2 regions of the Streptomyces sp. NPDC102402 genome follow, and region 2 is predicted to be linked to the other one. Evidence: predicted binding sites of a transcription regulator. Region 2 holds the regulator's gene; the other holds the start of a gene.
What was found. Region 2 encodes HspR, which represses chaperone genes until heat shock. Its sites were predicted from a motif close to TTGAGNNNNNNNNNCTCAA; they were not measured.
Positions count from the first base shown of each region.

Region 1: lon (endopeptidase La) is a predicted target of HspR. The motif match lies at 2,234-2,252, and genes of this name have one in related genera.

Region 1 is NZ_JBIWKR010000011.1:197,576-200,983, reverse strand. Features, by position in the region: gene ACIRJR_RS27880 (response regulator transcription factor) at 1-302, opposite strand, end outside; gene ACIRJR_RS27875 (spermidine synthase) at 535-1,218, opposite strand; gene ACIRJR_RS27870 (nucleotidyltransferase domain-containing protein) at 1,306-2,145, opposite strand; gene lon (endopeptidase La) at 2,275-3,408, shown strand, end outside.
Region 2 is NZ_JBIWKR010000001.1:856,146-859,553, reverse strand. Features, by position in the region: gene ACIRJR_RS03680 (helix-turn-helix transcriptional regulator) at 1-488, shown strand, start outside; gene ACIRJR_RS03675 (LuxR C-terminal-related transcriptional regulator) at 650-1,666, shown strand; gene ACIRJR_RS03670 (heat shock protein transcriptional repressor HspR) at 1,695-2,141, opposite strand; gene dnaJ (molecular chaperone DnaJ) at 2,143-3,327, opposite strand.

The sequences.
Region 1 (3,408 bases), on a different contig from region 2:
TCGTCGTCGCGTGCGGTCAGCATCAGCACCGGCACGGGGCGCTGGGCCTGCACGCGGCGGCAGACCTCCAGGCCGTCGAAGCCGGGAAGCATGATGTCGAGCACCATCAGGTCGGGCTGCCACGCCTCTGCCGCGTCCACGGCCGCGGGCCCGTCCAGTGCGGTCTGCACCAGGAAGCCCTCGGCCCGCAGCCGGGCGGAAATGGCGTCGACGATCGTCGCGTCGTCCTCGACCACCAGCACCCGGCGCTGAGCCCCGGGGGTGGCCGCGACGCCGTTGTGGGTGGTGTGTGTCTGTTCCATCGCCCCGCCCCTGCCCGTTCTCGCGGAGGCCATTCCCCCGGAGGCACGGTTATCGCTTGTGGATTTCGTCGGTGATCCCTTGTGCCGGTCAGCAGCGTAAAGGCAGAGGACGCCTCTCGGCTACGCAGGGTGTTGTCCGACGTGAAGGTGTTACCCGCGGAAAGGATACGGACCGGCGGAGTTGCGGCGCCCGGTCCGTGGCGGGACCGGGATGTGCATACCGGGTGGGGGTTCAGTCGCTCCGGAGTGCGAGATGGACCACGTCCGGCACACCTCGGGCAACGGCTACTTCTTCGGTCGTTACTGCGTGGAATCCGGCATTCCGCAAAGCTTCCCCGAACTCCGGGGACGGCTGCGCGGACCACACCGCGAGGACTCCACCGGGCGTCAGACGCTCCCTGCAGGCCGCGAGACCGGTGGGTGAGTAGAGGCTCCCGTTGTCCTCGGTCACGGTCCAGTCGGGGCCGTTGTCGATGTCCAGGCACAGTGCGTCGTAACGCTCCGTGGTCGTGTGGAGGTGGGCCACGAGGTCCGCGCGGAGGATCTCGGTGCGCGGATCGGCCAGCGCCGCCCCGGAGATCCGGCCGAGCGGTCCGCCGAGGTGCCAGTCCACGACGGCCTGCTCACGCTCCACGACCACGATCCGGCCCCAGCGCGGTTCGCCGGCGGCGCGTACGAGTGAGAACCCGACGCCGAGCCCGCCGATCAGCACCGACGGATCCGGCCGTCCCGCGGGCAGCGCGGCGAGCGCGGCGTCGATCAGCAGCCGCTCGGAGCGCCCGTCGGAGGTGTCCATCAGGAAGCAGCCGTTGGCGATGATCTCGAAGTCGTCACCGCGCTCGCGCAGGACGACTTCGCCGAAGGGGCCCTCGCGCCGGTCGAGGACGACGGGGCGGTGGGTGTCGGGGGCGGGCATGCGTTCGGTCTCCGGTCTTCGGGGGCGGGCTTCCGGCCCGCTATTTTTCCCCGCCGCCGGGCCGGGTGCCAGTGGATTGCGGGGGCCTCACCCCCCGGGGCGGGCGGCCTTGGTCCCGTGGGCGTCCGTGTACGCGGAGGCGAGCCATGGCCCCAGGTCGTCGATGAGCATGGCGAGTACGGCCGGGTCCGGCGAGGGCGTGCGGGCCGTGGCCGCTGCCGCCCGGACCTGCGCGACACGTTCCGGGTGATCCGGCTGGTAGCGCGCGAACAGTTCGGCGGACCGGTGCAGATCGCTCGTCCAGCCGCCCCAGACCGGCATGACCAGCGTGAACGCCGTCCGCACGACGCGGCGGGCGACGCGCCGGCTCAGCCGTGGACGCGCGTCGTCGGTGGTGGCTCCCGCGGCCTGCCCGCGCCACCGCGGGAGCACGGCCGCCAGGTCGCCGTTCGTGCCGCGGGCGAGCTGCGAGGTGGGGCGGTGGAGCGGCAGCCGGGTGGCGAGGTCCTCGCCCAGCAGCGGGGTGCAGAGGCACGCGACGAAGAAGCCGGAGTCGTCGCGCTCCGCCTCACTGAGCACGTCACCGGCGGTGGAGAGGAGCACGCCGACTCCGTCGATCACGGGAAAGGCGGCGTCCAGGGCGGCGCCGAGCTCCTCGGCCGCCTCCCTGTCCCCGTCGGTCGGTCCGTCGTGCAGGACCACCAGCAGGTCCAGGTCGGACACGCCGGGAATGGCCGTGCCCCTCGGGATGCTGCCGTAGAGGTAGGCGCTGTGGAGCCGCGCGCGGGCGAAGGCCTCGGCCAGGCGCTCACCGGTCGCCTCGACCACCGGGACGAAGGCCGGCTGGACGCGGTCGACGGCCCCCTCGCGCCGGATGCTCCCGTCGGCGGCGAGCCCTCTGTCCTCGGCGCCTTCCTTCTGGTCCATGGCGGGATCCTCGCAGGCGGGAGTCGTGCGAAGCGCTTGATCGCTGAGAGCGAACAGCGGCAGGGGAACATCCAGAGGCTCACAAGCATTGAGTCCACATAGCTCAACTTGCCTGCCGAAGGGGAGATCATGACTGCAGAGTCCAACGCGTCCAAGGCGTCCACGCCGATCGACCTGCCCGTGCTGCCGCTGGACGACGAGGTCGTGCTGCCCGGAATGGTGGTTCCGCTCGACCTGTCGGACGCGGAGGTGCGCGCAGCCGTGGAGGCCGCTCAGGCCGTCGCACGGCCCGGGAGCGGCAAGCCCGAGGTGCTGCTCGTGCCGCGTATCGACGGCAACTACACCGGGACGGGTGTCCTGGGCACCGTGGAGCAGGTCGGACGCCTGTCGGACGGCGATCCGGGCGCGCTCATCCGGGCCCGCGACCGGGTGCGGATCGGAGCGGGGACCAGTGGACCCGGCAACGCGCTATGGGTGGAGGGCACGCGGATCGACGTGTCGCTCCCCGATCCGCTGCCGGGCTCGGCCACCGAGCTCGCCAAGGAGTACAAGGCCCTCGCGACGAGCTGGCTGAAGAAGCGGGGCGCCTGGCAGGTGGTCGACCGGGTCCAGCAGATCGAGGACATCTCCGCCCTCGCCGACAACTCCGGCTACTCGCCCTTCCTCACCACCGCGCAGAAGGTCCAGCTGCTGGAGACCGTGGACGCGGTCGCCCGTCTGAAGCTGGCCGTCCAGTGGCTCGGTGAGCACCTCGCCGAGCAGGATGTCGCCGAGTCCATCGCCAAGGACGTCCAGGAGGGCGTCGACAAGCAGCAGCGCGAATTCCTGCTGAGGCGCCAGCTCGACGCCGTGCGCAAGGAGCTCTCCGAACTCAACGGCGACCCGGAGGACGAGTCCGACGACTACCGGGCCCGCGTCGAGGCCGCCGACCTGCCCCAGCACGTCCGCGAGGCCGCGCTGAAGGAGGTCGAGAAGCTGGAACGCGCCTCCGACCAGAGCCCCGAGGGCTCCTGGATCCGGACCTGGCTGGACACCGTCCTCGAACTCCCCTGGACCGAGCGGACCGAGGACGCCTACGACATCAAGGGCGCCCAGGAGATCCTGGACGCCGAGCACGCCGGGCTCCAGGACGTGAAGGAACGCATCACCGAATACCTCGCGGTACGCAAGCGGCGTGCCGGCCGGGGACTCGGCGTGGTCGGCGGCCGGCGCGGCGGCGCCGTGCTGGCGCTGGTCGGTCCGCCCGGTGTGGGCAAGACCTCG
Region 2 (3,408 bases):
TCAGCATCCGCACCCTCTACCAGCACACGGTCAGGCACCACCACGGGACGTTCGCGTACGCGGAGCGGCTCGCCGAGGGCGTCGAGATCCGTACGCTGGAGGAGCTGGTGCAGCGCATGCTCATCTTCGACCGCGCCGTCGCCTTCATCCCCGCCCAGGACGACCTGACGGTCGCTCTGGAACTCCGGCACCCGGGTCTCGTCTCCTACCTGATCAACGTCTTCGAGCAACTCTGGCAACGTGCGACCCCGCTGCTGGAGGACGTCTCGTACACACCCACCCCCGCCGGGATCAGCGGCGTACAGCGCTCCATCGCCCAACTGCTGGTCGAGGGGCACGTCGACGATTCGATAGCCCGCCGGCTCGGCATGAACGTCCGCACCTGCCGGGCGCACATAGCCAAGCTCAACGCGGCACTCGGCAGCGGCAGTCGGGCTCAGCTCGGTTACCTCATCTCGCAGTCGGGAATCCTGGACCAGAAGGACTGACGGACCGGAGCCTCGCCGGGGCGGGGCGCCGCCGCCCCGTGACGAGCGGCATGCCGGGCACCGGGCGGGCGCCCACGACCGCGACACGTCCACACTCCACCCGGACACTAGGCTTACGCCACCGGCAACTTGTTGCAGCGCACAAAGCGGGGGGCTCCCAGATGGGAACAGAACCGGTGCAACCGCCGCACACCCACGGCCCGAGAGAACTCTGTGCCCCCGGACTCGAGTTGTACGAACGGGCCCTGCGCCAGGGCCGTATCGCCCGCTCGGACCTCGACGCGGCTCCGTGTCTGGCCGACGGGGCGCTGGTGCAGGCAGATCCCTGGGACGACGAGTGGTTCTGCCCCGTCCCGCCCTCGGCGGCCCTGGCCCGCCTGCTGCAGCCGCTCACACGCGAGATAGACGAGCGGGTGGAGCGGACCCTCGACCTGACCCGGTCCCTGGCCCCCCTGGCCGCCATAGCCAACGGCGACCCCCATCTGGCCATCACCATGCTGGAAGGTCCCGAGGCGATAAGGGCGGCCATCCACGAGGCCACCGCCCAGGCCACGGACGAGGTCCTCACGGCACAGCCGGGGAGCACCCGGCCCCGCACCACCCTGCGGACGGCCCTGGACAACGCCACGACCGCGATCGCCCGGGGCGCCGGTCTCCGTCACATCTACCAGCATCCGGCGCGCTACAGCACCCAGGTCAGGGAGTACCTGGAGCAGGTGCCCGCGGAGTCCCTCGACGTCCGGACCACGGAACTGACCGTCGAACGGCTGCTCATCTTCGACCGCAGGGTGGCCTTCATCCCGGCCACCGCCGACCGCAGCGCGGCGCTGGAGATCCGGCACCCCGCTCTCGTCCGCTACCTCGTACAGGTCTACGAGGTCCTCTGGACGCAGGCGACCCCGCTCACCCGGCAGCTTCCCACGGCCGCACCGGGGGTCCAGGTGACGGCCGTCCAGCAGAGCATCGCCCGGCTCCTCAGCCAGGGCCATGTCGACGACGCGGTGGCACGCAAGCTGGGCATCAGCGTCCGGACCTGCCGCGCTCACATCGCCAAGCTGATGCAGGCCCTCGGCGCCGACAGCCGCACCCATCTCGGGGCTCTCATCGTGCGGTCCGGCATGGTCGACGAGACCGACGTCGCCCGTGGCGCACGAAAAGGGCCCGCCTCCGAGCCGTGAGACTCGGGGCGGGCCCTCCACCGCGGGATCAGTCCTTCGTCCTCTTCGGCCGCCAGACCACCAGCGCGCTCGTCTGCTGCACGTCCTGGTACGGCACCAGATCACGCCGGTAGGAGGCGTGCACCTGCGCCTCGCGCTGCTGCATCGCCACGGCCGCGCCGTCCACCGCCGCCGAGAGCTCGGCGACGCGCTGCTGGAGCGCCGCGACCTGGTTCTCCAGCTCGATGATGCGCTTGATGCCGGCGAGGTTGATGCCCTCGTCCTGCGACAACTGCTGCACGGTGCGCAGCAACTCGATGTCACGGGCCGAGTAGCGCCGGCCGCGCCCGGCCGTGCGGTCGGGCGAGACCAGGCCGAGCCGGTCGTACTGGCGCAGTGTCTGCGGGTGCAGGCCCGAGAGCTGGGCCGCGATCGAGATCACGTAGACCGGTGATTCGTCGGTCAGCTGGTACGGATTGCGTCGACGGCCGTCCATCTCAAGCTCCCTTCGCAGCCTGGAACAGCTCCGCCCGCGGGTCCTCCCCCGCGGTCGCCTTCCGGTAGGCCTCCAGCGCGTCCTGAGCGTCCGCGCCGAGGTCCGTGGGTACGGACACCTCGACGGTGACGAGGAGGTCGCCCCGGGTGCCGTCCTTGCGCACGGCACCCTTGCCCCGGGCCCGCATCGTACGTCCGTTGGGCGTACCGGCAGGGAGCTTCAGGGTGACCGGAGGTCCTCCGAGCGTCGGGACCTTCACCTCGCCGCCGAGCGCCGCCTCCGGGAAGGTGACGGGCACGGTGACGGTGAGGTTGTCGCCCTTGCGGCCGAAGACCGGGTGGGCGTCGACGTGGACGACGACGTACAGGTCGCCGGCCGGACCGCCGCGCTCGCCCGGACTGCCCTTGCCGCGCAGCCGGATCCGCTGGCCGTCCGACACCCCCGCGGGGATCCTGACCTGCATCGTGCGGGCCGACTTCGCCCGGCCGCTTCCCTTGCAGACGTCGCAGGGGTCCTGGGCGATGAGGCCCCGGCCCTTGCAGTCCACACAGGGGTCGGTCAGCGAGAATCCGCCGCCGGTGCCGCGCGACACCTGCCCGGTGCCCACGCAGGTCGGGCAGACCCTCGGGGTGCCGTTCTTGTCGCCGGTGCCCGAACACGCCTTGCAGGGAGCCTGGCTGGACATCCGCAGCGGGACCGTGGCCCCGTCGACCGCCTCGGTGAAGCTGAGCGTCACCTCGGACTCGATGTCCTGGCCGCGGCGCGGCTGGACACGGGTGCCACCACCGCCCCGGTTGAACAGCCCACCGAAGACGTCACCGATGCCGCCACCGCCGAACCCGCCGGCGCCGGCGGTCTGGCCGCCGCCCGGGGCACCCCCGAAGAGGTCGCCCAGGTCGAAGTTGAAGTTGCCGCCCGCGCCGCCGGGACCTGCCCGGAAGCCTCCGTTGCCGAAGAGGGCGCGCGCCTCGTCGTACTCCTTGCGCTTCTTGGGGTCACCGAGGACGTCGTTCGCCTCGGAGATCTCCTTGAAGCGGTCCTCGGCCTTGGCGTCACCCTTGTTGGCGTCCGGGTGGTACTCGCGGGCGAGCTTCCGGTACGCCTTCTTGACCTCGGCGTCGGTGGCGTCCTTGGGGACGCCGAGAACCTTGTAGTAGTCCTTCTCGACGAAGTCCTTCGTGCTCATCGACGTCCCTCCTTCCGGACGATCGGCCGTGCGGCCGGCCCTGTGGCCGGCCGCACGCCCCGTCGGTGTTCACCGCAGTGG